2 linked regions of the Maricaulis maris MCS10 genome follow. The protein of the gene in region 1 interacts with the protein of each later gene in a pairwise test. Links are inferred from orthologs where the notes say so. Each region holds a gene or a part of one and is shown on either strand. Other genes may lie near its edges. The genes, in order: leuS and ligA.

What was found.
Region 2: the proteins of leuS (region 1) and ligA interact in binary tests that used the Escherichia coli proteins (3 or more experiments, as listed by UniProt). The link is inferred for Maricaulis maris MCS10 from one-to-one orthologs.

Annotation. Positions count from the first base shown.
Region 1 is NC_008347.1:3,229,917-3,245,382, forward strand. What follows is about bases 8,360-11,465. They hold leuS (leucine--tRNA ligase), read left to right. Parts: upstream 8,360-8,666; coding sequence 8,667-11,264; downstream 11,265-11,465. Other genes in these bases: MMAR10_RS15225 (DUF3576 domain-containing protein), read left to right, coding at 8,360-8,611; lptE (LPS assembly lipoprotein LptE), read left to right, coding at 11,269-11,465. Outside these bases: MMAR10_RS15170 (SMP-30/gluconolactonase/LRE family protein), read left to right, coding at 1-152; MMAR10_RS15175 (LolA family protein), read left to right, coding at 244-909; MMAR10_RS15180 (hypothetical protein), read left to right, coding at 1,231-1,839; xth (exodeoxyribonuclease III), read left to right, coding at 1,865-2,677; MMAR10_RS15190 (DUF922 domain-containing Zn-dependent protease), read right to left, coding at 2,674-3,264; MMAR10_RS15195 (response regulator transcription factor), read right to left, coding at 3,312-3,998; MMAR10_RS15200 (L,D-transpeptidase family protein), read left to right, coding at 4,251-4,763; MMAR10_RS15205 (YggS family pyridoxal phosphate-dependent enzyme), read right to left, coding at 4,764-5,441; MMAR10_RS15210 (thiamine phosphate synthase), read left to right, coding at 5,440-6,075; MMAR10_RS15215 (NtrZ family periplasmic regulatory protein), read right to left, coding at 6,047-6,478; MMAR10_RS15220 (hypothetical protein), read right to left, coding at 6,583-7,851; more of MMAR10_RS15225, read left to right, coding at 8,117-8,359; more of lptE, read left to right, coding at 11,466-11,772; holA (DNA polymerase III subunit delta), read left to right, coding at 11,769-12,821; MMAR10_RS15245 (ParB/RepB/Spo0J family partition protein), read right to left, coding at 12,822-13,742; MMAR10_RS15250 (ParA family protein), read right to left, coding at 13,739-14,596; and 2 more genes.
Region 2 is NC_008347.1:2,238,254-2,253,609, forward strand. Bases 7,160-10,155 are described here. They hold ligA (NAD-dependent DNA ligase LigA), read right to left. Parts: upstream 9,713-10,155; coding sequence 7,607-9,712; downstream 7,160-7,606. Other genes in these bases: MMAR10_RS16300 (ATP-binding protein), read left to right, coding at 7,160-7,592; recN (DNA repair protein RecN), read right to left, coding at 9,750-10,155. Outside these bases: MMAR10_RS10685 (50S ribosomal protein L11 methyltransferase), read left to right, coding at 1-399; MMAR10_RS10690 (serine hydrolase domain-containing protein), read right to left, coding at 403-1,437; MMAR10_RS16295 (LytTR family DNA-binding domain-containing protein), read left to right, coding at 1,529-2,998; MMAR10_RS17060 (hypothetical protein), read right to left, coding at 2,999-3,160; MMAR10_RS10700 (aminopeptidase P family protein), read left to right, coding at 3,349-5,187; MMAR10_RS10705 (hypothetical protein), read left to right, coding at 5,187-5,717; more of MMAR10_RS16300, read left to right, coding at 5,874-7,159; more of recN, read right to left, coding at 10,156-11,447; MMAR10_RS10725 (outer membrane protein assembly factor BamD), read right to left, coding at 11,475-12,305; lpxC (UDP-3-O-acyl-N-acetylglucosamine deacetylase), read right to left, coding at 12,538-13,434; cell division protein FtsZ, read right to left, coding at 13,627-15,258. UniProt on the Escherichia coli protein: DNA ligase that catalyzes the formation of phosphodiester linkages between 5'-phosphoryl and 3'-hydroxyl groups in double-stranded DNA using NAD as a coenzyme and as the energy source for the reaction.

The sequences.
Region 1 (15,466 bases):
AGACAAGCGGCCTGACCGTGCTGGACGGGTATGAGGATGAGGAGATCATGCTCAACTCGATTGGCGGCACCCCGGATGGGCGTTTTATCTTCGCACCACACTGGTCCAGCTCCCGGCTCTCGGCTTATGAAATCCACTATCCGGCTCGATAGCGGCATATGTCGTGGCGAGGACTGGCGCGGGTGAGCGGATCATGAACATCAAGGTCTTGCTCACGCCGCAATCCCGGTTCAGCTTGGCGCCATGATCACACTGCTTGCCTCCCTCGCCCTTTTGCAGGCGACCGACCCGGCGCCGCTTCAAGACGAAGCGGCCCGGGAACCCGCAGCCATCCAGCAGTCACCCGAACAGGTGCCGCTGGACCGTGAGACCGCACTGGCCGGGATCAATGCCGCGCTCAATTCCATCGACACGCTGCGCTCGCGCTTCATCCAGATCGCTCCGGACGGGTCCTCGGCCCAAGGCAATCTGGCCCTGTCACGCCCCGGCCGCCTGCGACTGGACTATGACGAACCCAACCCGCTGCGGATCATTGCCGACGGGACGACTATTGCAGTCGAGGACCGGGCGCTGGAGACGGTCGACCGGATTCCCCTGCGCTCGACACCGCTCTGGTGGTTGTTGAAGCCGGAGATCGACATCGCCGAGGACGCGGCGATTGTGTCGCTGGAGCGGGAGTTCGGATTTCTCTACCTGACGCTCCGTGATCCATCCGACGAGATGGAAGGCGAGATCATGTTCGTCTTCTCCCAATCCGATCACGCGCTCCGCGAATGGTTTGTCACCGACGCTTTGGGAGAAATCACACGGGTGAGCCTAATCGATGTGCAATCCGATGTGACCCTCAATCCGCGGATCTTTGTCATCCCGGAGCCGGAATCCCGTCGTGATTCGAGGCGTGGCCGATAGAAGGTTGCGGCTTTTTGGACACACGCAATTTCTTTCTCATTTTTTATTTGTAAAAGTTTGGTCGCTGTGGCGTTATTGTTACGCTGACTGAGAGGCAATGGATCGGCGTCGTCCCCCCGCTTGCGGATCCCCATCTCAGTCGCGCCGGATTGATCCCCTCCCGGCGCTGCGCTCACACAGACAAGCGCATGGCTTTGCGCCCGGTCTCCTCCCCCTCGAGACCGGGCGCAATTCGTTTCAGGACCACTTGTCACCGGCTATCCCCCGTTTCTCACACCTGCGCCCCTGTTGCGGCGACGGATTGAGGGTTAAATACGCGTCATGCAATTCCATGATGACCCCGACGACGCTGACTTTCCGCGCCTGCTCGAAGAAATCCCGCTCCTGTACAAGGCCAAGGCCTTTGCCGAGAGCCTGAATTCCAACTCCTGGTTCGCCCGCCTGGGTGAGCCGCTGGACGAGCGTGAAGCCTATCTGGCCCGCGCCTATCTGGATGGCCTTGGATTTCCCGATGCCGAGCCGGGCGTACTCACAGACTGGGAAGAAGCCGCCGGCGCGGCGGAAACGCTCGATCGTGATCCGGTAAGCTGGGAAGCCGAGGAGATGCTGCGCACCGGCCTCGTTTCCCGTGTGCTGGAACGCCTCGACGAAGAAGCCGTGCACGCAGCGCTGTCGATGGTGGCCCAGAAGACCGGCGACAGCGCCCGCGACATCATCGAGGACGCGGCCGCCATGGATGATGTCGAGGACATGACCCTGGTCAATGCCGCAGCCGGTGCCCTCGCCCAGGCCGCCAATGGCGCAGCCTTGGTGATTCTGGCCGAAGCCGAAGACGATCAGCCGCCCCACCCCTTCCTGGCCCGCTGGCGCCTGTTCGCCCGCGGTCGCTGGCCCGTCGGCATTGCCGGCTCGACCTACAATATTCTTTGAATTCCCACACAGACGAGACCGCGCCATGACCCTGACCCTTGCCAGCTGGAACATCAATTCCGTGCGCCTGCGCGCCGTCCCGCTCATTGCCGACTGGGTCCAGGAAGCCGATCCCGATGTCTTGTGCCTGCAGGAAATCAAATGCCTCGAGGAACAATTTCCCGAGGAGGCCTTCAGGGAAATGGGATTCAGGCATTTCCACGTGCGCGGCCAAAAGGGCATGCACGGGGTCGCGATCGCGTCAAAATATCCGCTCGAAGATCTGGGCGATGTCGAGCTGTGCCCACGAGGCGAAGCCCGCCATCAGCGGGTCGGTGTCGAGGGAATCGAGCTGCACAATTTCTACATTCCCGCCGGCGGCGACGAACCGGATCCGGCCATCAATCCGCGCTTTGCCCACAAGCTGGAATTTCTGGATCGGATCGAGCGCTATTTCGCGGGACGCGCGAGTGAGAATGCGGCCCTCGTTCTGGTCGGAGACTTCAACATTGCGCCCTATGAGCATGATGTCTGGTCGCACAAGCAATTGCTCAAAGTGGTGTCCCACACGCCTGTCGAGGTCGAGGCGCTCGAGCGGATCCGACAGGCCGGGCAATTCTCTGACGTGGCTCGTGAGCTCATTCCGATGGACGAGAAAATCTACACCTGGTGGAGCTATCGGGCGAAGGACTGGCGGGCCGCCAATCGCGGGCGCCGTCTGGACCATATCTGGGCATCGCCCGCTGCCCGTGACCGCGCCCTGGCAGGCGGCCGCGATGCCTTCCGCATATGGGAAGACGAGCGCAGCCGTGAAAAGCCGTCCGACCATGCCCCGGTCGCGCTGACCCTGGGCAGTTAGAGGCGTTCGGCCATGAAGGCCTGGAGATCGAAATCGACCTGGTCGATGCCATGGTCGGTGACACGATCATAATCTCGCTGCCAGCCCCTCAGGCGGTCATTGGCAGCATCGACCATTGATCTGACGTGCTCCTGCAAAGCCTCGCAATCAGGCTGTGGGCCGTCCTGGATGACGTCATTATACGTCTCGATCATGCCGAGGAAGGCGATCAGCGCGTGGACATTCTCGTGCACGGTCAATACGTGCATCCGGGCGTCCCAGCGCTCCCGGTCAGACCGCCGCGCCCGGTCATAACCGGTCCAGTTCGGATAGAGGATTTCGACCTCGAGCGGGATCTCCAGCAAGGTCAGTGAGCAGCCCCGGGGCGTCAGCTCGTACTGCATGTAATAACTGCCCGAGGTACGCGTCTCGGCTTCATAGCCCAGCGGGCCCGCAAAACGCATTGCCTCGACCGCGTCGCTGACCCGGCGTCCGTCAACATCATAATAACGGACCGACATGTTTACGGGCACTTGGTCGACCTGCGGCAGCTCAGGCAATTCCTGTGCTGCGGCGACCGAAAGGCCGAAGGCGGGCAAGAGGGCCAACAGGCCTGCCACAAACCGGATTCTGGCCAGACCGCGCCCCATATCCGCTAGCTCTGCAACCGGTAGCCACCGCTTTCAGTAACGAGCAGGCGTGCATGGGCGGGATCCGGTTCGATCTTCTGGCGAAGCCGATAGATATGTGTCTCCAGCGTGTGCGTTGTCACCGCCGGATTGTAACCCCACACCTCGTGCAACAATTCATCACGCGGCACGGGCTTGCCGCCGGCGCGGTACAGGTATTTGAGAATATTTGTTTCTTTCTCGGTCAGACGGACCTTTTTCTCGTCTGACGTCAGCAAGAGCTTCATCGATGGCCGGAACTCGTAGGGACCGACCTGGAAGACCGCATCCTCGCTTTGCTCGTGGCTGCGCAAATGGGCCCGGACCCGGGCCAGCAGCACCGAGAATTTGAACGGCTTGGTGACATAGTCATTGGCGCCCGATTCCAGTCCGAGAATCTGGTCGGCATCCGTATCCTGGCCTGTCAGCATCACCACTGGAGCCGTGATGCCGTTCTTGCGCATCAGGCGGCAGGCTTCCCGCCCGTCCATGTCTGGCAATTCGACATCCAGAAGGATCAGATCGGCCCGTTCGTTTCGAGCGATCGACATGCCCCCGCCTGCGGTTCCTGCGGCCAAGGTGCGAAATTCCTCATGCAGGGCGAACTGCTCGACCAGGGCTTCGCGGAGATCTTCGTCGTCATCGACGATCAGAATGGTTTTTTGAGCGTTCATGCTTTGATTGTGCCTATTTCGTTTCACAAGGCAATTCCTGCCGGGTGGCAGATTTTGCCCGGCAGGAATTGCTGGTCTGGTCATTTTTGCCCAGCCAGGCTTACCCGCCGGTCTGGTCCCGAAATTGCTTGGTTAATGGCAAGTCCGGTTGCCCGGGCAAACCTCCGTGGTGGGGGAGGCGAAGTGGACATCCGAACTCAACAGGTCCGGGTGTCCCTCGCCGACCACCGCGCCTCCGGCATTGGGTCTTCCATGGATTGGCAAGTCAGCCAGAGCGGCCACATCACCTTGTCCTCCAAGCCGGATGCCGGCACCGTACGCGCAGCGCTGGGCCGTTCGGGAGTCACGAAGGCGTCAGACAAGCGTGAAGGCGATGGTGCGACACCGCTGGGCCGCTATCCCTTGCGGCGGGTTCTTTACCGGGCCGACCGGGTCGCCGCGCCGAAAACGGCTTTACCGGTCCGACCGCTCCGTCCTGATGACGGCTGGTGCGACGCGCCCGACGACGCAGCCTACAACCGACCTGTCCGGCGCCCCTATCCGGCCTCCCATGAGGCCTTGTGGCGCGAAGACGGGCTGTACGACATCATCCTGGTACTGGGTCACAATGATGACCCGCCAATCAGGGGGGCAGGATCGGCCATTTTCCTGCACTGCAAGCGTGGCGATTATGAGCCGACAGAAGGGTGCGTCGCCCTTGATCCCGTCCATGTCCGCGCCTTGCTGGCAGAGGCCCGGCCAGGCGACTGGCTGACCATCCGCTAGCTAGACCTCGCGGTCTCCGAACAGGCCGGTCCCGATCCGAACAGATGTGGCGCCGAGGGCGACAGCAACCGGATAGTCGGCACTCATCCCCATCGATAGATGTCCGATGCCGTTATCTGCCGCCAACCTCGCCAATAGAGCAAAGTGCAGGCCCGGTGGCTGTTCGACCGGCGGGATACACATCAGTCCACTGATTTCAAAGCCGAATTCATCTCGCATGCGAGTGAGGAATGCGGGCAGCTCGGACACCAATACGCCCGCCTTCTGGGTCTCCGCGCCCGTATTCACCTGGACATATAAACGCGGCCTGCGGCCCTGGCGGTCCATTTCCCTGCGCAGGGCATCGGCCAACTTGGGCCGATCGAGGGTTTCGATCACGTCGAACAGCGCCACGGCATCGGCGGCCTTGTTGGACTGCAGGGGGCCGATCAAGCGCAATTCGAGGTCCGACCAGACCTTTCGCCGCTCACCCCAGTGTGCCATCGCTTCCTGGACACGGTTTTCACCGAAAACACGTTGGCCAGCTGCCAGGGCTGCATCTAGCCGCTCTTCAGACTGGCGTTTGGAGACTGCGACCAGTTTGATGCTGTCAGACGGTCGGCCCGCCTCGGCCGCCAGTTTGCCAATATCGGTCAGGAGCATGTCGCGTCGGGTCGCGATGTCGGGAGCATCAGTCATGAAACCGCCCTACGATGCAGTGACTGGCTTGGCAAGCGCTGCCGCGAGGGTGGGCGGCAGTCGAGCCTGCGCCCTGCCGCCCCTCCTTGCCCTGACGGATCCGCAGCGGCAGCCCGACCCGGTCAAACTGGTGGAGATGCTGCCACCGGGGTCTGCCATCATCTATCGGCATTTCGGCCATCCTGACCGCCTGGCCATCGCCCGGGCGACAGTGGCCGTCGCCAGTGAACTCGGAATCCCGGTTCTGGTGTCATCCGACCTCGACCTTGCCTATGGCAGCGCCGCCACCGGAGTGCATTGGCCGGAACGAATGCTGCCGGCCGCGGCGCGGGCCCGCGCGCGCGGGTGTCGCCTGTTGTTTTCTGGGTCAGCGCACGCGCCCATGACGCTGCTCCGGGCGAAACAGGCCGGGCTTGACGCTGTCCTGGTGTCGACCGCTTTTGCCAGTGCCAGCCCGTCAGCCGGAACAGCCATGGGCCCCCAGGCCCTTGCGGCTTGGGCACGACGGACACCGGTCCCGGTCTACGCGCTTGGTGGCATCAATCAAAAGACGGTCAACCGTCTGACAGGTTTGGGAATTTCAGGAGTAGCCGCGGTCGGTGCGATCAGAAACGCAGAGCCGACTCGAACTTGATTTCCGGCTGACGTTCTTCGTCATCACTATTGCGCACGAAAAAGCTGTCATCCGGCGACGCAAAACGCACCTGTCCGCCCAGACGGATCCGGTCGCCAAAGGTCACGAAGGCCCCGGCGCTGAGGTCATCATTGAGACGGGAATCGCTGCGGTCCTGATAACCCAGCGTCACGCCCCAGTGTTCGCCAAGTTCCAGATCGAAAGTGGTCGCTTCGTCGAGTTCCGGCGTCGGAGCCTCGGCCATTGACAGCGTAAAGGCCTCATACCAAGGCGCCACGGCCTCGCTGTCAGCCGTCACATCCTGGGCCATTGCGGTAGGCGCACAGAGGAGCACGGCCGCGGCAGCACCGGCCACGGTCGACTTTTTACCAATGATTTCAAACGGTTTTTTCCGCTCGATCATCGTACTTCTCCCTCACGCCCATCTGTTGTAGCGCAGCGTGGCACACCGACCCAACCAGATTCTGCTCAAATGATGAAAGAAGTGCGAGTCCTGTGGCGGAATTGTCAAAATCGCCAACCGAGCTCGACAAAGCCAGTCAAGGTCCGGGTTGCCTGTTGCACACGACCTGCCGGTTCAATGACCGGTTCATGCGTCACAGCAGACTGAATACCGAAAGCAACCAGCCCGCTGTCACCCACAAGACGTGAGGTTGCCGCTTGCCAGGTCCGGCCATCCGCATGAATGAAATCATCGCTGAAAGCCGCAAACTCCATCGCGGTCAGCCAGGCCCCCTGTTCCAGGCCGACCGACGCAGACCAGGCTTCAAGGTCACCATCGCTGTCGACGCCATTATTGCTGCGCCGCCAGCGGCCGCCGGCACGCCAGTCATTCCAGCGCCAGGAAAGCCCGACATCCTGACCGGACACCGGCACGAAACCGACCGCACCCTCGACACGCCCTGCCTGACTTGCGGATGTGCTCATGGACCACTCATGCTCGCCCCGGCGGACGGAATAGGTGATCGAAATTTCCGTCACATCCCTATTGATCGCGCCCGATTGGCCCGCCGGGCCGGTCAAGCGGGGACAATAGTCTATGCCGCACTGGCTGACCTCCGGCGTGAACGACAGGGCCGCGCGAACCGTTCCTACCGATGAGGCCTGGCCCAGCGCTATGGAACGAAACACCAGTTTCGGGTCATGGCCTGAATGCGGGGTTTCAGTGCGGGCCATTGCCGGGCCCGCGGCCTGGAGGTGACCACCATCGGGCCGCACGAGCCGGGCTGCCGACGGCCCGCCGACCGGATCCAGTCGGGCCGCCCCAGCTCCATAACCCAACCGCAGCTCGCCCCAGCCGGTATCTGTATAGACATAGCCATCGGAGATCATCGCCCGGCTCCGGTCTTCGGATCCGGCGCCGGCGCTATACAGACCACTGTCTGGCGCGATCGGGGCGGCCGTGGTGCCCGCCAATCCGATTGTGGCGCAATCGCCAATCCGTGGTGGGCAAGTGCCGACGCGCCCACCACTCTGGTCGCCATACAAATCACGTTCGGCGTGGCCGGTCAGGACCACCCCCCAACGCCGCCCGGTCTCAGTGAATGTTTCGAAATCAACGCCCAGCTCGATATCGGCGAGCAGATCCAGGCCACCATCAGGGGTATCGCCGGCCAACAGGACCAAGCCAATGTCACCACGCCAGCTGACGGCGCTGACATCGTCGGCGGCATAGGGATCATAATCTGGAAAATCAGTGGTTTGTGCCGATGCCGGCGGGCCCGCAAGTGTTCCGGACAGAGCCGCGAAAAGTATCGCGCTTGTAGTCCGTTTCATCGCTCGCGGTCCCGCCGATCGGCCCCGTCCCCCCGGACGTCGCGCCTTACAGGAGGCGAGCACGGCCCTCCGGTCAAGCGCCCGGAATGGGTTCAGTGCGTGTTCGCGCAAACATGTTGCAGGTTTGTCACTCCCGGTTGGGTGCCTTTCATCGCTGGCGCGCGCGAATTCGCGTGTTATACAAACCACTCTAAATCTGAGGCGCATTCGCGTCCTGCAGTTTCTCGTGCGTTTTCGCCGTCTTGTTTCGAAGGAGTCACGGCACATGTCGGACCGTCGGATTCTTGGATTGATCCTTTCTGCCGCCATTCTTGCACTTCCGGCTTGCGCCTCGCGCAATGCCGAAACGGCGGAATCATCATCGGAGTCGTCCGGATTCCGCCTGCCATCCCTTCCCAACCCGCTCGCCAGCAACCGCGTGGTTGAGCCGGAAGGCATCGGGGTGAACGGGTTCCTGTGGCGCGCCAGCCTCGATACGATCAGCTTCATGCCCCTGGCCGAGCTCGATCCGTTCGGCGGCGTCATCGTGACGGATTGGTATGCCAACCCACAAATGGCCACCGAACGCTTCAAGCTGACGGTCTACATTCTTGACACACGACTGCGAGCTGATGCGCTGGCAGTCAGTGTCTTCCGTCAGGTGCGCAGCGAAAGCGGCGAGTGGATCGATGCCGAAACCGGCGCCCAGACGGCGTACGACATCGAGAACGCGATCCTGACACGTGCTCGCCAGCTACGTATCTCGCAACTGGAAAACTAGACCGGCTGCACAGGCTGATCGCATACCGGGGGCGCGGCGCGGCCGCGGGCCAGACATGACACGATATAATCCGCGCGAAGCCGAACCCAAGTGGCAATCGGCCTGGGATGCCTGTGACGCGTTCAAGGCCATTGGCCCCAGCGCTTCCAACAACAAGCCCAAATACTATGTGCTCGAGATGTTTCCCTACCCGTCCGGGCGGATCCATGTCGGGCATTCGCGCAATTACACGATGGGCGACGTGGTCGCACGCTACAAGCGCGCGCGCGGATTTGACGTGCTTCACCCGATGGGTTGGGACGCTTTCGGCCTGCCGGCCGAAAACGCCGCCCGGGACCGCGGCGTGCACCCCGGAGCCTGGACCCACGACAATATCGACGCCATGCGCGGCCAGCTGCAACGTCTCGGCCTGGCACTCGACTGGAGCCGCGAGATCGCGACCTGTGATCCGTCCTACTACCGGCATCAGCAGGCCATCTTCCTGAGATTGATGGAACGGGGTCTGCTTCACCGCAAGACGGCGAAGGTCAATTGGGACCCCGTCGACCAGACCGTTCTTGCCAATGAGCAGGTCATTGATGGTCGTGGTTGGCGCTCCGGTGCCCTGGTTGTCCAGCGCGAGCTGGACCAATGGTTCTTCAAGATCACCGAATATGCCGACGAGCTCACAGACGCTCTCGAGGAACTGGATCGCTGGCCGGACAAGGTCCGCACCATGCAGTCCAACTGGATTGGCCGGTCCCGTGGCGCCGAGGTGAGCTTTCCGCTCACCGATTCAGGCCTGGCCGAGCAGTTCGGCGCCACCATCGACGTCTTCACGACCCGTCCCGACACCCTGTTCGGCGCCAGTTTTCTGGCGCTCGCGCCCGATCATCCCATCGTCAAGGCACTCGCCGCAGATGATCCTGAGATCGATCGCTTCATGCATGAATGCGCGCGCATGGGCACGACGGCTGAAGAGATTGAGAAGGCCCCCAAGCGCGGCGTTGATCTGGGCATCACTGTTCGCCATCCCTTTGACGAAAATTGGGAATTGCCGGTCTGGTCTGCGAATTTCGTGCTGTCCGGCTACGGCACGGGCGCTATTTTCGGCTCCCCCGCCGGGGACCAGCGTGACCTCGACTTTGCCCGCAAATACGACCTCGCCGTCCAGCCGGTTGTTTTGCCGCCCGAGGCGAGCGCGGACACGCATGTGATCGAGGACGAGGCCTATACCGGACCCGGCACGAGCTACAATTCCCGTTTTCTGGACGGTCTTTCAACGGCCGACGCGCTGGAACGCGCGATCACCGAGCTGGAAGCCCGCAAGCTTGGCAAGGGCGCGACCAGCTATCGCCTTCGGGACTGGTTGGTGTCGCGGCAACGCTATTGGGGTTGCCCGATCCCGGTCATTCATTGTGCCGATTGCGGCGTCGTTCCGGTACCGGAGGACCAGCTGCCGGTCGTCCTGCCCGAAGACGTGACCTTTGACCATCCGAGCAATCCGCTGGAGCGCCATCCGACCTGGAAAAATGCCGACTGTCCAAAATGCGGCAAAGCGGGTCGCCGCGAGACCGATACGCTGGATACCTTTGTCTGCTCGTCCTGGTATTTCCTGCGCTTTACCTCGCCCTGGTCCGAGGACACGCCCTTCCTGGCCAGTGATGCCGAGCATTGGATGCCTGTTGACCAATATGTCGGTGGGATCGAACACGCCATCCTGCACCTGCTCTATGCGCGCTTCTTTACCCGCGCCCTGAATGATGCGGGCCTGATGAACATGAAATCCGGTGAGCCCTTTGCCGGCTTGTTCACACAGGGCATGGTCACGCACGAAACCTACAAGTCCGCCGATGGCAAATGGCTGTCGCCTGAGGAAGTCGATCTTCGCAAGGATGGCGCCGTGGAGATGTCCACCGGCAAGCCGGTCTCTGTCGGCGCGATCGAAAAAATGTCCAAGTCAAAAAAGAACGTGGTTGACCTGGACGCCTTTATCGAAAGCTATGGCGCTGATGCCGTCCGCTGGTTTGTCCTCTCGGACTCGCCGCCTGAACGGGATGTCGAGTACACGGATAGCGGTGTTGAAGGCGTCTGGCGCTTTGTTCAGCGCTTGTGGTCGACGGTGACCTCCCTGCCTGAGGGGGCGCCCGGCCCGCTGACTGTAGCCGCGGATGCTTCAGGTCCGGCCCTCGAGATCCGGCGGGCCGCCCACAAGGCGCTGCACGCGGTCACTGACGCGATCGAGGGCTTCCGCTTCAATTCCGCTGTCGCCCAGGTCCATGACCTGGTCAATGTCCTTCGCAAGTATGTGCCGTCAGATGACGCCGGTATTGCGGCCAAAACCGAGGCTCTGGGAATTCTGGCTCGCATCATTGCGCCCTTTGTTCCTCATCTGGCCGAAGAATGCTGGGAACATCTGGGCGGCGAAGGCCTGGTGATCGATGCGGCATGGCCGGAGGCGGACCCCGCCTTGCTTGTCGAGGACAGCGTGACCCTGCCGGTGCAGGTCAATGGCAAGCGCCGGACGGAAGTCACGGCGCCGAAGGGTGCGGCTCAGGATGTTGTCCAGGAGATGGTGATGGCCGATCAAACCGTCCAGCGCGCGCTGGAAGGGCTTACCGTCCGCAAGGTTATCGTGGTACCTGATCGTATCGTGAATATCGTCGCAGGATAAGATCATGCGTTCCAGCCGCCGTGCACTTCTTGTCGGTCTCGTCGTTTCGGCGGGGTTGGGTCTGTCCGCCTGCGGCTTTTCGCCGATGTATGGCGGGGCGGGTGTCAATAGCGCCCTCTCCGACATCCAGGTCGAGACGGGCCGGGAACAGGTTGATTTCCACCTGCAGGAAGCCTTGCTGGATCGTATGGGCGCGCGCCACGCAGTCGGCCCATACACCTTGCGGACTGAAAGCGAGACAACCCGTGCAGCGCTGGGTGTCGGTACCGACGCAGCTGTGTCGCGCTACGCCATCGGCCTGACCGTGGACTACGGCTTGTTCCGCGATGGCGATGTTGAACCGGTTGTCTCCGGGTCTGTCGAGACCGAAGCGTCCTACAATGTCCCACAATCGGTTTATGCCTCGGTCGCAGCCGAACGCGATGCAACCGAACGCGCCGCCCAGCTTGCGGCCGAGCGTATTGCCAACCAGCTCGTGCGAGCGCTCCGGGACGCCGACACCCAGTGAAGGCGTCCGCGCGCGAGGCTGATGCCCGGGTCAAGAATCCGGACCCGTCGATCCGCGCCTATCTGATTTATGGTCCCGACCGCGGATTGACCCATGAGCGCGCCCAGACGCTTGTCCGGGCAATCCTGGAAGACCCTGATGACCCGTTCGCCCTGACACAATTGACCGAGGAAGATCTGAAGTCGGACCCGGCTGGCCTGGCCGATGCCATGGCTGCCCTGTCGCTGACGGGTGGAAAGCGGCTGGTCCGGGTCCGTCTGACCGGCGAGACAGGAAGCGGGCCGATTATCGAGATCATCAAGGGTCTGGAAAGCGGCTCTGAGACGGCGGAAGCCGTGCTGCTGGTCGAGTCCGGCGACTTAACGCCGCGAGGGAAGCTTAGAAAAGCGTTCGAACCGGCAAAAAAGGCAATAACAATCGCATGTTATGCCGACACCTCGCATTCACTCGAATCACTGTGCGAAAGCATGCTCAAGGTAGAAGGTCTGCAACTTGCACGTGAAGCGCGTACCGAGTGGCTGCCACGCCTGGAAGGCGACCGTGCCCTCGCCCGCGGCGAGATCGAGAAACTGATCCTCTACAAGGGGCTCCGGTCGCAACGGGCTGAAGGCGACGATACGATCACGCGCGAAGACGTCGAGGCGGTTGCCGCCGATCAGGGTGAGGCCCAACTCGATGCCGTGCTGGCGCCAACCCTGCTCGGACTGCTGGCCAAGGCGGACAGCGCCTATCACCGCTCAATCACTGCCGGCGGCTCGGCTGTTGGAATCCTGCGCGCCCTGCAACGCCGGCTCGACCAACTCGGGGCGGTCCATGCGGCCGGCGGAAATGAGGGCGCAATGGCACGCAGTGGCGCGCCCCGCTATGGCCCGCAAGCCGATGCCTTCAAGCGACAATTATCCCTGTGGCGGGGCCGGCGCCTGGAGCATGCCCGCCAGCTCGCTTTCGATGCGGAACGCGCCGTAAAGCGGTCTGGTGCTCCGGCCGAAGCCCTTGTCGGTGATCTGCTATTGCGGCTGGCGCGTGGCGCTGCCCAGATGGGGCGCTGATCAGCGCCCACCATCGGCGCTGAGCCGACGGCAAACATCATCGAGTTGTTCGAGCGTCTTGTACTGCACCCGTAGCTCACCGCCCTTATTGCCATGCTTGATCTCGACAGCGAGACCGAGGCGCGCGGTTATATCCGCTTCCAGGGCACGGGTATCAGCGTCCTTGCTGCCGGCTTCACGACCGCCTGTCTTGATCTCCGGAGCTGGCGGATTCTGGGCATCTCGGGCCAGTTTTTCGGCGTCCCGGACAGACAATCCGCGCGCGATGATCTGCTCGCAAAGCGCTTCCGGATCAGGGGCATTGGCAATGGCCCGGGCATGTCCCGCCGATATCTGACCGCTCGCCAGATGGGCCAGGACAGGGTTCGGAAGCGCCAGCAGCCGCATCATGTTGGCGACATGACTTCGGCTTTTGGACACCGCGTGCGCCACGTCTTCCTGGGTGTGTCCAAACCGGTCGATCAGCTGGCGATAGGCCTGTGCTTCTTCAACCGGATTGAGGTCAGCCCGCTGGACATTCTCGACAATGCCGATTTCCAAGGTCTCACGATCGGTAAGCTCCCGCACCAGGGCGGGCACTTCATGCAGGCGTGCCCTCTGGGCCGCGCGCCAGCGGCGCTCGCCGGCGACGATCTGGAAGCGGTCTCCGCCATCTACCGGACGCACCAGGATCGGCTGGACAATACCCTTGTCGGCGATCGATTCAGCCAGCGCATTGAGCTCCGGCTCGGTAATCGTCTTGCGGGGCTGATCGGGGTTTGGTGCGATCAACTCGATCGGAATCATGCGAACGCCGTCGCGTGACGGGCCAGAGGCAGGGGCCGCCTCGACGTCAGGAGCACTATAGCCTTCCGTATCGGTTTCGCCGAGCAGGGCCGAGAGCCCGCGTCCGAGACGTTTATTCTTTTCGCTGGCGCTCATGCCACTTCACCCTGTGCTTCGCGATGACGTTTGCGTTCCTGCTGGACGATTTCCTTGGCCAGGCTGATATAGGCCTGCGATCCCGAGCAATGCAGATCATAGAGCAGGACCGGTTTGCCAACCGACGGGGCCTCGGATACCCGGACATTGCGCGGAATTACCGTCTTGTAGACCTTGTCGCCAAAATGCTCGCGGACATCTGCCGCCACTTCTGCCGACAGATTGTTGCGGCTGTCAAACATGGTCAGGACCACGCCCTGGATATCGAGGCGAGAATTCAGGTGACCGCGGACCCGCTCGACCGTTTTCAGCAATTGGGACAGGCCTTCGAGGGCAAAGAACTCGCACTGCAGGGGCACCAGGATGGAATCGGCCGCTGTAAGGGAATTCACTGTCAGGACATTCAACGATGGCGGGCAGTCGATCAGGATGTAATCCAAACCCGCCGCGTCCGGTCCGAGTGCCTGCATGCTCTGATCGATAGCGCGTTTGAGGCGATAGGAACGACGTTGGTCATCGGCCAGCTCGAGCTCCGCTCCTGACAAAAGCTCGTCCGACGGAACAATGCTCAGCCCGGGAACCACTGTGGGAGCCATGGCAGACTTGAGGGAATCACCACCAACCAGCACGTCATAGGATGTCAGGGTGCGCTTTGCCGGAGGCACACCCAGCCCTGTGGAGGCATTGCCCTGCGGGTCGAGATCGATGATTGCGACCTTTTGCTTGATCGCGGCAAGGGCGGTTCCCAGATTGATGGCCGTTGTGGTTTTACCCACGCCGCCCTTCTGATTGGCGACAGCGATTACGCGGGGCGCCTTGGCGCGCTGGACGTCAGTTGGCACGTTCCACCTCATGAATGCGCAGGATCACCCCGTCACTGGTACGACTGGGTATGACTTCACAATCGAATGTCCAGTGTTTACGGGCTTCGGTCAATTCATCGCGATAGTTTTGGCCTTTGAAAAAAAGGCCTTGAGCCCTGTTTTTCAACAAGGGTGAGGCATAACCCAATAATTTATTCAACGGCGCGAAGGCCCGCGCTGTAATCAGATCAAACCCTTCGGCCGGATCCAGCGTTTCGACACGAACCGACCGCGCATCCGCATCTAGCGCGAGGGCAGCGATGGTCTTGCGGAGGAAGGCAACCTTCTTGCCGACGGAATCCACCAGCGTCACATGTGCAGCCTGCTGACGATCCCGCAGCCCCAGGGCAAGGGCGATGCCCGGAAAGCCGGCCCCCGCGCCAAGGTCCGCTATCTTGGTCACATCAGCGCCGACATGCTCGAGCAATTGATAGCTGTCCATGGCGTGGCGGGCCCAGAATTGATCCAGGGTCGAGCGTCCGACGAGATTGGTATGGGCATTCGTTTCAACCAGCAGCGCGCGCCAGGTCTCAAATCCATCGAGTGTTTCACGTGAAACACCGGTCTCACGACCAAAAGTTTCGCGATCCATCTAGCTCGCCCCCTGAGTCCGACGCTTCACATGCGCCAGAACAGCAGTCAGTGCCCCAGGCGTCACACCCTCGATCCGCGCCGCCTGACCAAGAGTCTCGGGGCGGGCCCGCTCCAGCTTCTCACGCGCTTCATTGCTGAGACCCCCAATGCCGGAATAATCCAAGTCCCGAGGCAAGCGAACGGCTTCATCCCGACGAAAGGCCAGAATGTCCGCCTGCTGCCGGTCAATATATCCGGCATAGAGCGCGTCGATTTCGATCTGCTCAG
Region 2 (15,356 bases), 990 kb from region 1 along the record:
TGCGGCACCGCTGTCCTGGCCATCGCCGCCGCCAAGGCGCTGCCGGCCGCCGAAGTGCTGGCATCGGACATCGACCCTGAAGCCGTCGATGAAAGCACCGAGAACTGCACGAAGAACGCAACGCCCGGCATTGACTGTTTCGTCGCCGAAGGGCTCGACCATGCCAAGCTGGCCGGGCGTCAGTTCGAGCTGGTCTTCGCCAACATCCTCGCCGGCCCGCTGGTCGAACTGGCGCCCGGCGTCGCAGACATCCTGGCACCCGGTGGCAAGGTCATCCTGTCCGGCCTGCTGACCGAACAGGAAGCCATGGTCCGGACCGCCTATGAGGCCGCCGGACTCACCGTCCACCGCCAGCCGCCGCTGGAGGGTTGGGAAACCCTGGTCGCGACAAAGGGTTAGGCGCTACTCTTCGGCCTCTTGCAGACCGGCGAACAGGTCGGCCAGCTCGATCGACAGCGCCTGGAGGTTTTCGCTGTCGGCATTGCCGGCCAGCGCCACTGACACGCGTGGCTCGACATAGACGAGCAGGAAGGAGCGGCCGCCCGGCGAACCACCGGAATGCGCCGCATAACGCAGATCGATGTCGGACGCATAGCCGGCCCAGGGGCCCGGCAGATCGGTCCATCCTGCCAGCTCGATCATCTCACCCGCGGCCAGGGCCTGCCCCATCGCAGCCAGCTCACGTGAGCTGGCCAGCAGACCACCCGCACCGAATTTGCACTCGGCCGACAGGCCGTCGATGATTTGCGGGCCCTCCCCGAGATCGACCCAATTGCTGGCCTTGTCGGCACCTTCCAGATCACGCCTGGCCAGATAGGTGTCGCCGAGCGCCACCTGCATGGCGGCATCAAAACCCGTCGTCTCCGTCAGCTGCACCAGCAAATGACTCAGCAACACATAGCCATAGGTCGAGTAGGCCATTTCGCCGGTTGAAGACTGGGAAAGCGGTTCGTCGATGAAGTGACCCAGCGCGTCGGCCGGGGTTTCGCAGCGGCGATCCGAGAAGCTGATCCAGTCGGCCCGCGAAGTGTAGTGGCGAACGCCTGCCCGGTGCTCGAGCAGCGCGCGCAAGGTGACGGCGTCATAATGCGCCGGCAGGTCCGGGTCGATCTGCCGGACCGGTGTGTCGAGATCGAGGCCACCGGTCTGTTCAAGACGAACATAGGCCAGCGCTGTCAGCATCTTGGCCACCGAATAGACATTGTAGGGGCGGTCGACACCATCCGCATCATCGCGCTGCCAGCCGCCTTCGGCTTCCCAGACAATCCCGCCATCCACCATGACGGTGGCGTTGAGCGCAGGATAGGTTTGCGCCAGCGGGTCGAAGGCCGCCTGGGCCTGCTCGGCAAGCGAGGGCGCAGCAACCTGACCGGCCATACCCAGCCAGAGCGATGCGGCACTGGCGCTTGCGGTCAGAAAACTTCCAATCATGAACATCTGTGATCCTGTAGTTGACTTGCCCCCCGGCAAAGGGGGCACATGCGGTGAATTCCCGGGCTCGACCATCGCAAAAGGACGAATGGCTCACATGATGGCTGGATGGCTCAAAGCGATCGCAGACCGGCGACCCGGCCTGGAAAGTGTCAGCCTGATGCTGCTGGCGCTCGTCTTTCTGCTGACCGCGCCCCAGCCCCGGATCGAGGCCCGCACGCCGCAGTCCGTACGCTATGTCGATGCGGATGTCGGGTTGGCGGCCCTGCTCGCTGATCCTGCTGCGGGCGAACCGGTCGCCTATCGCGCAATCGGGCGTCCGGCAACTGCGGGCTGGCTGGTCTGGGATGATGTGCCGATCTCCCGTGACGGACCGCCACCGGCGATCAGCACGTCAGGCCCCTTCTCGGCCACCTTGTGGTTCAATGGCGAGAGGATCGGTGAAAAAGGCCGTCCCGGTGCGGACGCGGCCGAGGAGACAGCGGGGCCGATTGACAGCCTGTTTGCGGTGCCCGCCGACCTGATCAGGCCCGACAGCAACCAGCTCGTGATGCGCCTGTCCAGCCATCGGGCCGGCTATACGCCCTACAGCCTGGTCCAGTCCCTCTTCGTCCTGCCCTACAGTGCCGAAATCCGCCGACCGGTGCGCTATTATCTGCCGCTGGTCAGTCTCGGCGCCGGCCTGGTGGCGCTGGCGATCGCCTTTGCGCTCCGGGCCCGGCGAACTGGCGACGGAAGAGGCCTCTGGCTGACGCTGTCACTGGCAGGGCTGGCGCTGGCTGGCCTGGCCGAGATTTCCCGCGCGATGATCAATTATCCCTATGACTGGCATCAGCCCCGCCAGGCGCTCAGCCTGTTCGGCCTGACGGTCTTCGGGGCCGCCCTGCTGCGCTTTGCCCAAGTGCGCTGGCCCGCACCCGGCCAGGTCGCGCGGGCATGGATTGGTGTGACCGGCCTCGCCGCCCTGGCCAGCTTTGTCTTGATGACCGGCTATGACGCCCGGTCTGCGGCCGTGACCGCCTGCCTGACCGGTTCGACCGCCCTGTGGATGGCATGGCGGGGCGACGCACAGGCCCGGATGCTGGCCATCGGGATGGCAGCCATACCGGTCTATGCGCTCTTTCTGCCGGCAGACCTGATCGATCGGGGCGTCCATGCGCTTGTGCTGGGACTGTTGGCAATACCCGCCATTCGATGGCCCGACCTGCTTCAGCCAGAACCCGCGGCGGCGCCCGCCATCCTGGCATTGCAGTCCACCGGGCGCCTGACCCGGCTGAGCTGCGCCGAGATTGCCCATCTCACCGCGGCAGGCAATTACACCGAGGTCCGCACCCGGGACGGCGTAACGCATCTGGACAATCGCAATCTGAGTAGCCTGCTCGAGATCCTGCCGGGCGACTTCATCCGCATTCACCGCTCGCACGCGGTCAATCTCGATCATGTCGAGGCGCTGACCAGCGAAGTGGGCAGTCGCTACCATCTGGTTCTCACCACCGGCGCGCAGATACCCGTCAGCCGGCGGGAGGTCGCTGGCCTGCGCGAACGCCTCGCCGGTCGCAAAGCCTGATCAGGCGCGCCTGCCCTTGACGCCGAAGGCGGCGAGGAAGGCGTTGACGTCGTTGGTGCGCGGCAGGGTGCGCACACCGGCGCGAGACCGGTTGCGATCCATCGTGCGGGTGAGCATGTCGTTGGCGTTCATGGCGCGCCAGTCATCGATCCCGTACAACATGGGAAACTCCTGTGATTTCCCCGCGCTTTAGCCATGGAAGTGCGCGCGTGCGAAGACGCGGTTCAGCAAGCCCGGCCTGCGCAAATGCATGGCCCGTGTCATATGCCCGCAACAGAGTCAGCCGCGCCCCTGTCACCGCCCCGGACACAGGCATTGAACCGCTCCCGTGACGGGCATACCTTGCGGCCATGACCCAGATGATTTCCCAGACTTTCGACGTTAAGGGCGGCCCGCATTATGGCCGCGAGAACCTGCCCAAGCTGCGCGCCGCGCTTACCACGCTTGGCCTGGACGGCTTCCTCATCCCGCACGAGGATGAGTACGACAATGAATACCTGCCGGACTGCAATGAGCGGCTCCTGTGGGCGACCGGCTTTTCCGGCTCTGCCGGTGCCGCGATTGTCATGGCCGACCGTGCCGCACTGCTGGTCGATGGCCGCTATACCGCCCAGGGGCGCCAGCAGACCGACACCGCGCTGTTCGACCAGTGCGATCTGGTCGGCCAGGGCCTGTATGGCTGGATCGAGGAGAATGGCCGCAAGGGCGAGAAGATCGGCTATGACGCCCGCCTGCACAGCCCGGCCGCGCTCGACCTGCTTGAAACGGCCGCCATGCGGGCCGGTGTCGAACTGGTCTCGGTTGAGCAAAACCCGATCGACGTCGCCTGGACCGACCGTCCGGCCGCGCCCAAGGCCGACATCATCCCGCACCCGATCGAGTTTTCCGGCGAAGAGCACAGCTCCAAGCGCCAGCGGATCGGCATCGCCATCGAGCGTGGCGGTGCAGACGCGGCCGTGATCACCGCACCGCCCTCGATTGCCTGGCTGTTCAATGTGCGCGGCGGTGACGTCTCCCGCTCGCCGCTGCCGCTGTCTGCCGCTCTGATCCACAAGGACGGGACGGCGACCTTCTTTGTCGACCCGGACAAGCTGACCGACGAGACCCGCTCACACTTGGGCAATGAGATCGCGGTGCGGCCGGAAAGCGAATTCGGCCCGGCCCTCGCCGAGCTGGACGGCAAGACCGTCCGCGTTGACCCGACCACGGCCTCGGCCTGGGTGTTCGAGACGCTCAAGTCCGGCGGTGCCGAGGTGCAATCGCTGGAAGACCCGGTGATGCGTCCCAAGGCTGCCAAGAACCCGGCCGAAGTGGAAGGCTCGCGTCAGGCCCATATCCGCGATGGCGGCGCCATTGCCCGCTTCCTGCACTGGCTCGACACCGAAGCCCAGTCCGGCGAGGTCGATGAAATCCAGGCGGCGCAGAAGCTGGAAAGCCTGCGCAAGGAATTGCCGGAACTGCGCGACCTCTCCTTTGACACGATCTCGGGCGCCCAGGGCAATGCGGCCTTTGCCCATTACCGTGTGTCCGAGGCCTCGAACCTCAAACTGGCCAAGGGCTCGCTCTTCCTGGTCGATAGTGGCGGACAGTATCCGGACGGTACGACCGACATCACGCGCACGGTGCCGATTGGTGATCCGACGGCCGAGATGAAGACGCAATACACCCGTGTCCTCAAGGGCCATATCGCCCTGTCGATGGTCCGCTTCCCAAAGGGCACGACCGGCACCCAGCTGGACATTCTCGCTCGCTTCCCGCTGTGGCAGGCCGGCTTTGACTATGACCACGGCACCGGTCATGGCGTCGGCAGCTTCCTCGGCGTGCATGAGGGCCCGCAGCGAATTTCCAAGGCCCCCAATTCGGTGGCGCTGGAACCGGGCATGATCCTGTCGAACGAGCCGGGTTATTACAAGGAAGACGGGTTCGGCATCCGGATCGAGAACCTGCAGGTTGTCACCGAAGCCGCCGACATTCCCGGCGGCGAACGTCCCATGCTCGGCTTCGAAACGGTCACCGTCGCCCCGATCCACAAGGGCCTGATCGACACCCACCTGCTTACCGCCGATGAGATCGCCTGGCTGGACAACTATCACGCCCTGGTGCGGAGCAAGGTCATGCCGCTCGTCGACGGAGATGTCGCCGACTGGCTGATCAGGGCCACCGAGCCCATGGCGGGAGCGACGCCCTAGTGCGCACCGCCGCGATCATCGCGATGGCAGCCGCCCTTCTGGGCGGCTGCTTCTATTCGGAGGATGCGCTGATCTCGCGCGGCCAGGCCGATTATCCGCTTGAGGAAGGCGTCTACAGCCACACGCCTTATCTGGCCGACGGCGTGACCCCGTTCGACCGCCCGGCCTGGACCGGCGAAATCGAGCGCAGTTGGGGACGCTATGTCTCCGATGATGAGGGCTTTCCCCATGATGGCGCCCGCCTGAAGGAGATTGCCGACGGGCTCTACATCGCCATGCGGCGCGATGAGGACAATTGGAGCTATGGCCTGATCCGGGTCTTCCCCGGCGGGGTTGCCACCTATCACGCGCCCGAATGCCAGAATGTCGAGGCCGCCATCCTCGACCGCTATGACGTGACCGAGCACGAGGAAGAACGCGGCTATTGCCGGGTCGACGATTGGGACCGGCTGGTCGGCGTCATGCTGAGCTATGTCGATATGATGGGTGCTGACCTGCCGATCGATGGTGTGTACCGGCGCGTCGAATAGGCAGGTTTTCTTTAACCCTGCGAGGCTTAGTGTACCGACCATACGGGAGTTGGGCCGCTGAGCATCTGGACACCCCTCGATCGACTTATAGGCTGTAGCGGATCCGACGATCTGAAGGCGACCCTGCGGGCGCGCATCGCTCTGGTGTTTGCGGCCATGCTCACACTTATTTCGCTGGCCAACACATCATTGCTTGTATTGTCGGACCAGGCCCGCCCCGGCATGGCGCTGCTTGGCGCGGCGGCGGCGGCTGCATTCGCCGCCAGCGGGCTGATCGGCATCTGGCTGCGCCGCCCCTCAATCACCATGGTCTTCATCGCTGTCAGCACGACACTCGTCTATGCCGGTGCCATCTACGGCAATCGCGGCGTCGTGCCGCCGGCTTTCGCGTATCTGCCCTGCATACTGCTCGGCTTCTACCAATTCTGGGGGCCGCGCAGCCTGTATGCGGCACTACCGGTGGTCGGCGCGGCCTTTGCCGGCGTTATTGCTCTGGCCGACATTGCGGACACTCCGGCTGCATACCCGTTGGTGACCCACAGTGTCGCTCTCATGCTCGCCTGCATCTGGCTGATATCCCTGGCTGCGGTATTCGGATCAGTCCAAAAACTCGCCGAGTCGCAATTGCGGCAGGCCAATGCCGACCAGGCCGCTGCCCTGTCGTCCAGCCGGGCGGCCCAGCGCGCGAAGAGCGAATTCCTCGCCAATGTGGGCCATGAAGTTCGAACCCCGCTCAATGGCATGCTCGGGATGGCCGACGTTATGCATCAAGTCGGCGGCCTGTCTCCCGACCAGGATGAACGGCTGCAACTGATCCGGGATTCCGGTGCCACTCTGCTGGAATTGCTCAATGAGATTCTTGACCAGTCGAAGATCGAAACTGGCCAGGTCATGGCGGAACGGATCGATTTCGACCTCGGGAAACTGGTTGAAAAAGCAGCCTCGAGCTGGCGTCCGGAGGCGGAGAGCCGCGGTCTCGACCTTCACCTTGATCTTGCCGCCTTGCATCACCCGGTCCTTCAGGGGGATCCCTTGCGAATCCGGCAGATCCTCAACAATCTCGTGTCGAATGCGCTCAAATTCACCAAGACCGGCCATGTAGCGCTGAAGGTCGAACAGTCACCCGGTGCGACCGCTACGACTTGGAATACCCGGATCGAGGTCACTGACACCGGCAGCGGCATTCCGAGCGAAAAGCTCGAGGCGATCTTCGAAGCCTTCCACCAGGCCGATGCCTCGATCACGCGGCGCTATGGCGGCACAGGCTTGGGCCTGTCAATCAGCCGCCAGCTGGCCCATTTGATGGATGGCACACTCGATGTCACCTCGACGCCCGGACGCGGCAGTTGTTTTGCCCTCAACCTGCCATTGGCAGCGGGCGAGCTCGCGCCGGCTGACACGGCCGAGCGGGCTGGCACCAACATGCCGGGCGCTCTATCGAACTTCACCCAGCCAATACGCGTGCTGTCCGTGGATGACGTAGCGACCAATCATATTGTGCTGAGGGCATTGCTCGAACAGGCCCTGGCCGAGACCCCCCTGTCGATCGAAAGGGCCAATTCCGGCGCCGAGGCTATCCAGGCTGTCAGCGAAACGGCGTTCGATCTGATCTTCATGGATATCCAGATGCCGGACATGGACGGTGCGACAGCGACCGGGGCGATCCGCCAGACCCCCCTCGGCAAATCTGCCTGGATCATTGCCGTGTCAGCGCTGGAGGCGTCCCAACGCGCCAGCATCCTGCCGACCGGCCTGTTCCAGAACGTCCTGCCCAAACCGACATCCATGGCCGCCTTGCATGGCGTCCTGTCCGAATGGCAACGGGCCCGCCTGTCCGGCGCCTTCCCGCCCGAGACCGGTCCGGTGACCTATTGACGCGACTGGCGCCCTCAGGCCCCGATCAGGTCAAACCACTCATCTTCGGTCAGCGTCTCAACACCCAGCTCGGCCGCCTTTTTGGCCTTTGATCCGGCCCCCGGCCCGGCGACCAGATAATCCGTCTTGCCCGATACGGATCCCGCCACCTTGGCACCAAGCGCTTGCGCCTTGGCCTTGGCTTCGTCGCGGGTCATCCGCTCCAGCGCACCGGTGAAGACCACGGTCTTGCCGGCCACCGGGCTGTCATTGGCAATGGCTTCGGCATCCTCGATGGTGAGTTGGGCGACGAGACGGTCAAGGAGGTCCCGATTGTGGGCCTCGGTGAAATACTGCTCCAGCGCCTCGACCGCGGCATTGCCAATACCGTCAATGCCCAGCATCTCAGCGCGCACGGCCTCATCGGACAGATTGGCCGCCGCGGCGTGGAAGGCTGCCCAGCTGCCATAGGTGCGGGCAAACAGGGCCGATGTGTTTTCACCGACATGGCGGATGCCCAGCGCGTTGAGAAAGCGCGCCAGGGTGATGGTCCGCCTGTCCTCGATCGAGGTGAAGAGATTGCGGATCGAGGTCTCGCCGAAACCCTCACGCTCCTGCAATGGCGGTTTGATCTCGCCGGCCTCATTGCGGGCCTTGAGGGTGAAGATATGAGCCGGCTCGGTGATCAGGCCTTCTTCCTGGAAGGCCTCGATCTGCTTGATGCCCAGGCCTTCGATATCGAAAGCCTTGCGCGATACGAAATGCTTCAACCGCTCCTTCAGCTGGGCGCCACAGATGAGGCCGCCCGTACAGCGCCGCACGACATCCAGCTTGCCGGTCTTGGCGTCGTGCTCACGCAGGGCCTGGCTGCCGCACACGGGGCACTCGGTGGGAAAATCGAAGGCCTCGCCGCGACCGGGCCTGTCCGGGTCGACCACGCGGACGACTTGCGGGATAACATCGCCGGCGCGCTGGATCACCACCGTGTCACCGACGCGGATATCCTTGCGCTCGATTTCGTCCTGATTGTGCAGCGTCGCATTGGTGACCACCACACCGCCGACCGTGACCGGCGTCAAGCGGGCGACCGGCGTCAGGGCGCCGGTGCGGCCGACCTGGATGTCGATGGCTTCCAGAATGGTGGTCGCCTGTTCGGCCGGGAATTTGTGGGCGATGGCCCAGCGCGGAGCGCGGGCGACAAAGCCCAGACGCTCCTGCCAGTCCAGCCGGTCTGCCTTGTAGACCACCCCATCAATGTCATAGCCGAGCCCGGCCCGTCTTGCCTCGATATCGCGATAGACCGCCAGCAGAGCCTCGACCGTTTCGCAGCGGGCCATGAGGTCATTGACCGGAAAGCCCATTTCGCCGAACCGGGCCACGGCTCCCATCTGGGTGTCGGAAAGCGGCTCGGAGACCTCGCCCCAGGCATAGGCGAAAAAGCGCAGGGGGCGCTGGGAGGTCATCTTCGGGTCGATCTGGCGCAGCGAGCCGGCAGCGGCATTGCGCGGATTTTTGTAGGCGTCCTTGCCTGCCTCGATCTGACGCTCATTGAGCGCCGCAAAATCGGCGTGCGACATGTAGACCTCACCGCGCACCTCGACCACGTCCGGCCAGTCGCCGGGTGGCAAGGTGTCGGGGATATCGTCCAGGGTGAGCAGGTTCTGCGTCACATCCTCGCCGGTCTGGCCATCGCCGCGGGTGGCGCCATGGACAAGCTTGCCACCGACATAGCGCAGGCTGGCCGACAGGCCGTCAATCTTCGGCTCGGCAGTGACCGCCACGACATCGCTCTCGGCCAGACCCAGAAAGCGGCGGATGCGTCCGACAAAATCGGCGACATCCTCGTCATTGAACGCATTGCCCAGCGACAGCATCGGTACTGCATGCCGGATTTCGCCGAACTTGCCGGACGGGACGGCGCCGACGCGCTGGGTCGGGCTGAGCAGGTCAATGAACTGCGGAAAGCGGACTTCGATCGCCTCAAGCTTGCGGCGTAGCGCATCATAGGCGGCGTCGGAAATCTTGGGCGCGTCGGACTGGTAGTAGGCCTTGTCATGCCCGGCAATCTCGCGAGCCAGGCGGGCATGCTCGGCGCGTGCTTCGGCCTCGGTCAGCTGGTCGACATCCTTGAGTGCGCTCATCAGTCCTGCCCTGCGGAATCAATTCGGGAGCGGCAGTCTAGGCGTCCACGGCCATCAGTGCATCGGCCTGGGCCCGTGCCGCGTCAGTAATGTCAGCGCCGGACAGCATGCGGGCAATCTCCTCGCGCCGCGCCGCTCCATCCAGCTTGACCAGTGTCGTGCGCATGCCGCCCTGCCCGTCATCGGTCTTGACGATCTGCCAGTGATGATCGGCCAGCGCCGCCACTTGCGGTGAGTGGGTAACGACCAGTGTCTGCCCCTTGGCGGCCAGCCGCTTGAGCCGCCGACCCACCGCATCGGCCACGGCCCCGCCAACGCCCTGGTCAACTTCGTCGAAGACCAGAACCAGACCGTCATCCTCGCCAGCCAGCGCCACTTTCAGGGCCAGGCCGAAGCGCGACAGCTCACCCCCCGACGCGATCTTGTCCAGTGCTCCGAAAGGCGATCCCGGATTGGTGGCAACCTCGAAAACGACCTGGTCGCGGCCATCAGGTCCGGCCCGGTCATCATCCGAGGTAATGGCGACGCGGAAGCGCGCCCGGTCCATTTTCAGCGGCGGCAGTTCGGCCGCGACCGCGTCGGTCAGCGCCTTGCCGGCCTTCATGCGACTGCGTGACAGGGCATGGGCAGCGTCGTCATACCGCGCCTGGGCCGCCTTCACGGCCTTTTCGGCCTCGGCAATCCGGTCCGACGCGTTCTCGATACCGTCGAGCTGGTCGGTCAGCCGACCATGCAGGGCCGCCAGCTCGTCTGCGGCGACATGGTGCTTGCGGGCCAGGCCACGCAGGGCGAACAGCCGCTCCTCCACATCATTGAGACGGCCCGGCTCAACATCGAATGCCTTGGCGGCGTCCGAGAGGGCATCTTCCGCCTCGGCAAATTCGATCAAGGCCCGGTCGATCGCCGTCGAGGCGCGCTCGAGCGCGGGCCCGGCCTCACCACCGCCCGACCCGATATGATCACGCACTCGTTCCAGCCCACGCAGCGCCGCATTCAGACGCGCCTCCAGGCCTCCGCCCTCACCGGCGAGAGCCTGCTGGGCGTCCTGCAAATCCCCGATGGCGCGCTCGGCGCCTTGCAGGAATTGGCGTTCCTCAGCCAGTTCCGCCTCCTCGCCGGCACGCGGATCGAGCCGGTCGAGTTCCTCGATGGCATGACGCAGATAGTCCTGCTCGTCATCCGAGGCCTGATTGGCGTCCACCAGGGCATCGAGTTGCTTGCGAGCGGCGCTGACTTCGCGCCAGGCCGCACGACAGGTCGCCAGCTTGCCATCATGCCCGGCATAGGTATCGAGATAGGTGCGGTGGCTTTTGGGGTCCATCAGTCCGCGGCCGTCATGCTGGCCGTGAACTTCAACCAGTACATCGCCCAGTCCGCGCAACAGCCCGATGCTGGCTGCCTGGTCATTGATATGAGCGCGACTGCGGCCGTCCTCACCAAGACGCCGGCGCAGGATCAGCGGCTCACCCGGCTCGACCATCAGGCCGGCCTCGTCCAGCAAGCCCCAGGCGGGGTGGCCGGCGGGCAGGTCAAAGGCGGCAACAGCCTGGGCCTCGTCAGCGCCGCTGCGCACCTGGGCGCGATCGGCACGCTCGCCAGCAGCCAGTCCCAGAGCGCCAAGCAGGATCGACTTGCCGGCACCGGTCTCGCCGGTCAGTGCACACAATCCACCGTCGAACGTCGCCTCAAGCGCGTCGATCAGGACCACATTTCGAATGGAAAGGGAGAGCAGCATTCAGTGCGTAGGCACCCCCGGGCCAGATCAGCCAAACAGCCGCTGCATGGCCCGCCGCATAAAGGACGGGTCGGCCTGTTCGATCGATTCGCCGATCGAGATCCCCTCACGGGTGAGGAGATCATAGCTGGTCTCATACCAGTCACTGCCCGGGAAATTGTAGCCCAGGACCGATGCGACCTGACGGGCTTCCTCGTCAATGCCGAGCGAGACATAGGATTCGACCAGGCGATGCAGGGCTTCCGGCACGTGCGATGTGTTGCCGTATTCGCGCAAGACATTCTGGAAACGGTTGATGGCCGCCAGGTGGTAGCCGCGGCGCAGATACCAGCGCCCAACGCTCATTTCCTTGCCAGCCAGATGGTCGCGCGTCATGTCGATCTTCAGGCGCGCGTCGGTAGCGTAGCGGCTGTCCGGGAAACGGCGCACAACCTGTTCAAGCGACAGCAGGGCCTGCTGGGTGGCCGCCTGGTCACGCCCGACATCCATGATCTGTTCGAAATGGCTGATCGCGATGAGGTAGTAGGCATAAGCGGCGTTGCGATTGCCCGGATGCAGCGAGATGAAGCGCTGGGCGTCGGAAATCGCCTCGTCGTAATTATTGGATTCGTAGTTGGCATAGGCTGCCATCAGCATGGCCCGGCGTGCCCATTCCGAATACGGGTGCTGACGCTCCACCTCATCGAAGCGGGCCGCGGCCAGCGGGTATTGCTGGCGGTCGAGCGATTCGAACGCGGTGGCGTAAATCGTCTCCGCCGGTCGCTCGACATAAGCGACTGAATTATCTGGCCCGCTGGCACAGGATGCCAAGAGGGCGGACAGGACAAGCGGGGCAACGATACGCGACATAAAGGTCATGAAAGCACGGCTCAACAGCTCTGGCGGCCGAAGGGCCACCCGTTCCGACAAGTTTGTAGCGGATGATTGCCTCGGGCAAAAGGGCGCTGTCATCGAGGAATGCGAAACTGACGGTTCAAGCCGTCGGATCAGGGCGCAATGACAGATCTGCCGCAATAGAAAGGCGGCAAACCCCACGCCCCGCCAGGGCGTGCGGCCCGGGTTTTCGTCATGTCTCGAAATCAGGTAGGGCTCAACGCGCCATCGCCATGGCGCCGGCATCGACGTCACGCATGCTGACCCATTTCCAGCTGGTCGGATCGTCCAGCAGGGCGCGCACGGCAGCATTGTTGATCGCGTGGCCCGGACGGGCGGCGCGATAACAGCCGATGATCGGAGCACCGGCCAGGGCGATATCGCCCAGCGCGTCCAGAGCCTTGTGACGGACAAACTCGTCCTTGAAGCGCAATCCTTCCGGATTGGCGATGCCGTCATCATCCAGCACCACGGCATTGTCCATGGAACCACCACGCGCCAGACCAGCGGCCAGCAGTGCTTCGTAATCCTTGCGGAAACCGAAAGTCCGCGCCGAGGCGATGTCATCGCTGAAAATGTCGGGAGCGATCTCGAAGGCACAGGATTGGCGCCCCACCGAGGCGTGCTCGAAGCTGATCTCGATCTCGATCGACGGCTTGAGGGCCGGAAGGAATCCGGCGCTGCGCTCGTCATCTTCGATCATGACCGGACGCAGGACCTGGATCGCGCGACGCGGCATGGCATGGGATTTCAGTCCAACCTGGCGGATAAGCTTGACGAAGGGCGCCGAGGATCCGTCCATCACCGGGACTTCAGACCCTTCAACCTCGATCACTGCATCATCCACACCGAGGCCTGCCAGAGCGGCCATCAAATGCTCGATGGTTGCGACCGAAACGCCGGCCTCATTGGTGATAGTGGTGCCCAGGCGCACCTCATTGACATTGGTGGCCCGCGCCGCAATCCGGTTGTTGCGGTCGGTGATGTCTGAGCGCACAAAGACAATGCCCGCGCCGGCACTGGCCGGTTGCAGGACCATGCGAACCCGGTCGCCGGTGTGGAGACCAATGCCTGCGAACACAACAGGTGCCGCCAATGTGTGCCGGTTAATCACTGTAACGCGCCATCTTGCTTACGGTTTACGCCCAAACGCTTGATGGCCAGACAGCCATCGACCTGTGCAGTGAACGACAGGCGGTGCCAGCATTCAATTAAACCATTGTTGCGGTTTGTTACGCGGCTGCAGCAAAAAGGGCGGCCGCAATGGGCCGCCCGTTTCTTCAGTCAGATCAGTGAGTTGATCTGATCAATTTGCCTGGCGACGCAGGAAGGCCGGGATTTCCAGATCGCCTTCTTCCAGGCTGTCACCGAACAGGTCTCCGGACGCCGGTCGCTGGGCCGACTGGACCGGCGCAGTCTTGGTGACCGGCGCGGCTTTCGGAGCAGGTTCGACCGGCTTCTTGCGGCGACCGAAGAGCGAGAACCCACGCTTCTCTTCCTTGCTGTCGGCTTGCGGCGCCGAGGCGCGGCGTTCTTCATAGCGCGCGTTCAAACGTTCTGCTTCCTGGGCCAGTCGGGCCTGGTCCTGGACAACTTGCGGCGCTTCGGCCCGCATGTCGGTCTGGGTCGTCCGCACTTCAGACACATAAGGGTCGCGATCAGAACTGATCGGGCTCGTGGCGATGGCGTCGGAGAGATCTTCGGCCCCGACAGCCCTCTTCATCGGCTCGACCTGGAACTCGTCGCTGGTCTCGGTCTCGGTTTGTGCGGCAGCCTGCGGCTCCGCTTCCCGGCGCGGTTCAGCGATACGGGGTTCGGGTGCGCGCATCTCGACACCGCGCTCACTGGCCACACGGCCCGGACGGTCAGAATTCGAGCGTTTCCATGGCAGGATGGCGTCATTCGGATTGGACTGCTGGGCCGACGCAGCGCCGCGTTGCTGACGGGCACGCGGATCGGTCTGAACCATGATTTCCGCGTCGATACCGGTGGCGACGACCGAGACACGCATGGAACCTTCCATGGTTTCGTCGAAGGTCGAACCGACAATGATATTGGCTTCCGGATCGACTTCAGCGCGAATTTCGTTCGCGGCCTCGTCGACCTCATAAAGGGTCATGTCATAGCCGCCGGTGATGTTGATCAGGACGCCGGTGGCCCCCTTCATCGAAACATCGTCCAGCAGCGGATTTGAAATGGCGGCCTGGGCGGCTTCCACGGCGCGCTTTTCGCCGCCGGCCTCGCCCGTCCCCATCATCGCCTTGCCCATCTCGTTCATCACCGCGCGGACGTCGGCGAAGTCGAGATTGATCAGGCCCGGCATGACCATCAGATCGGTGATACCGCGCACGCCGGAATGCAGGACCTGGTCAGCCATGGAGAAGGCCTCGGCAAAGGTCGTTTTCTCGGTCGCGATACGGAAGAGATTCTGGTTCGGGATCACGATCAGCGTATCGACATGATCCTGCAGCTGATCGATCCCGGAATCGGCCAGCTTCATGCGGCGCGAGCCTTCGAAATGGAAGGGTTTGGTCACGACACCAACGGTGAGAATGCCCATTTCACGAGCCGCGCGCGCCACGACAGGCGCAGCGCCGGTTCCCGTGCCACCACCCATGCCGGCAGTGATGAAGACCATGTGGGCCCCGCCCAGATGCTCGCGGATCTCCTCGATCGAGTCCTCGGCCGACTGTTCACCGACTTCCGGTCGCGCACCCGCGCCCAGACCTTCAGTGATGGCGGCCCCCATCTGGACGCGCTTTTCGGCCTGCGAACGTTGCAGGGCCTGGGCGTCTGTGTTGGCGACGACAAAGTCGACACCTTCCAGCTTGGCCTCGATCATGTTGTTGACGGCATTCCCCCCGGCGCCCCCGACACCAAAGACCACAATACGCGGCCGCAACTCGGTCGTTTCGGGAATTGAGAGGTTGAGCGTCATGACAGACCCTGTTCTCGGCACTGGAAGTTAAACAACGATTCACCATGAAGTTTCGCCCCAAGACGCTTAAGCAGGGGTTAAACTGATGATCATTTCAG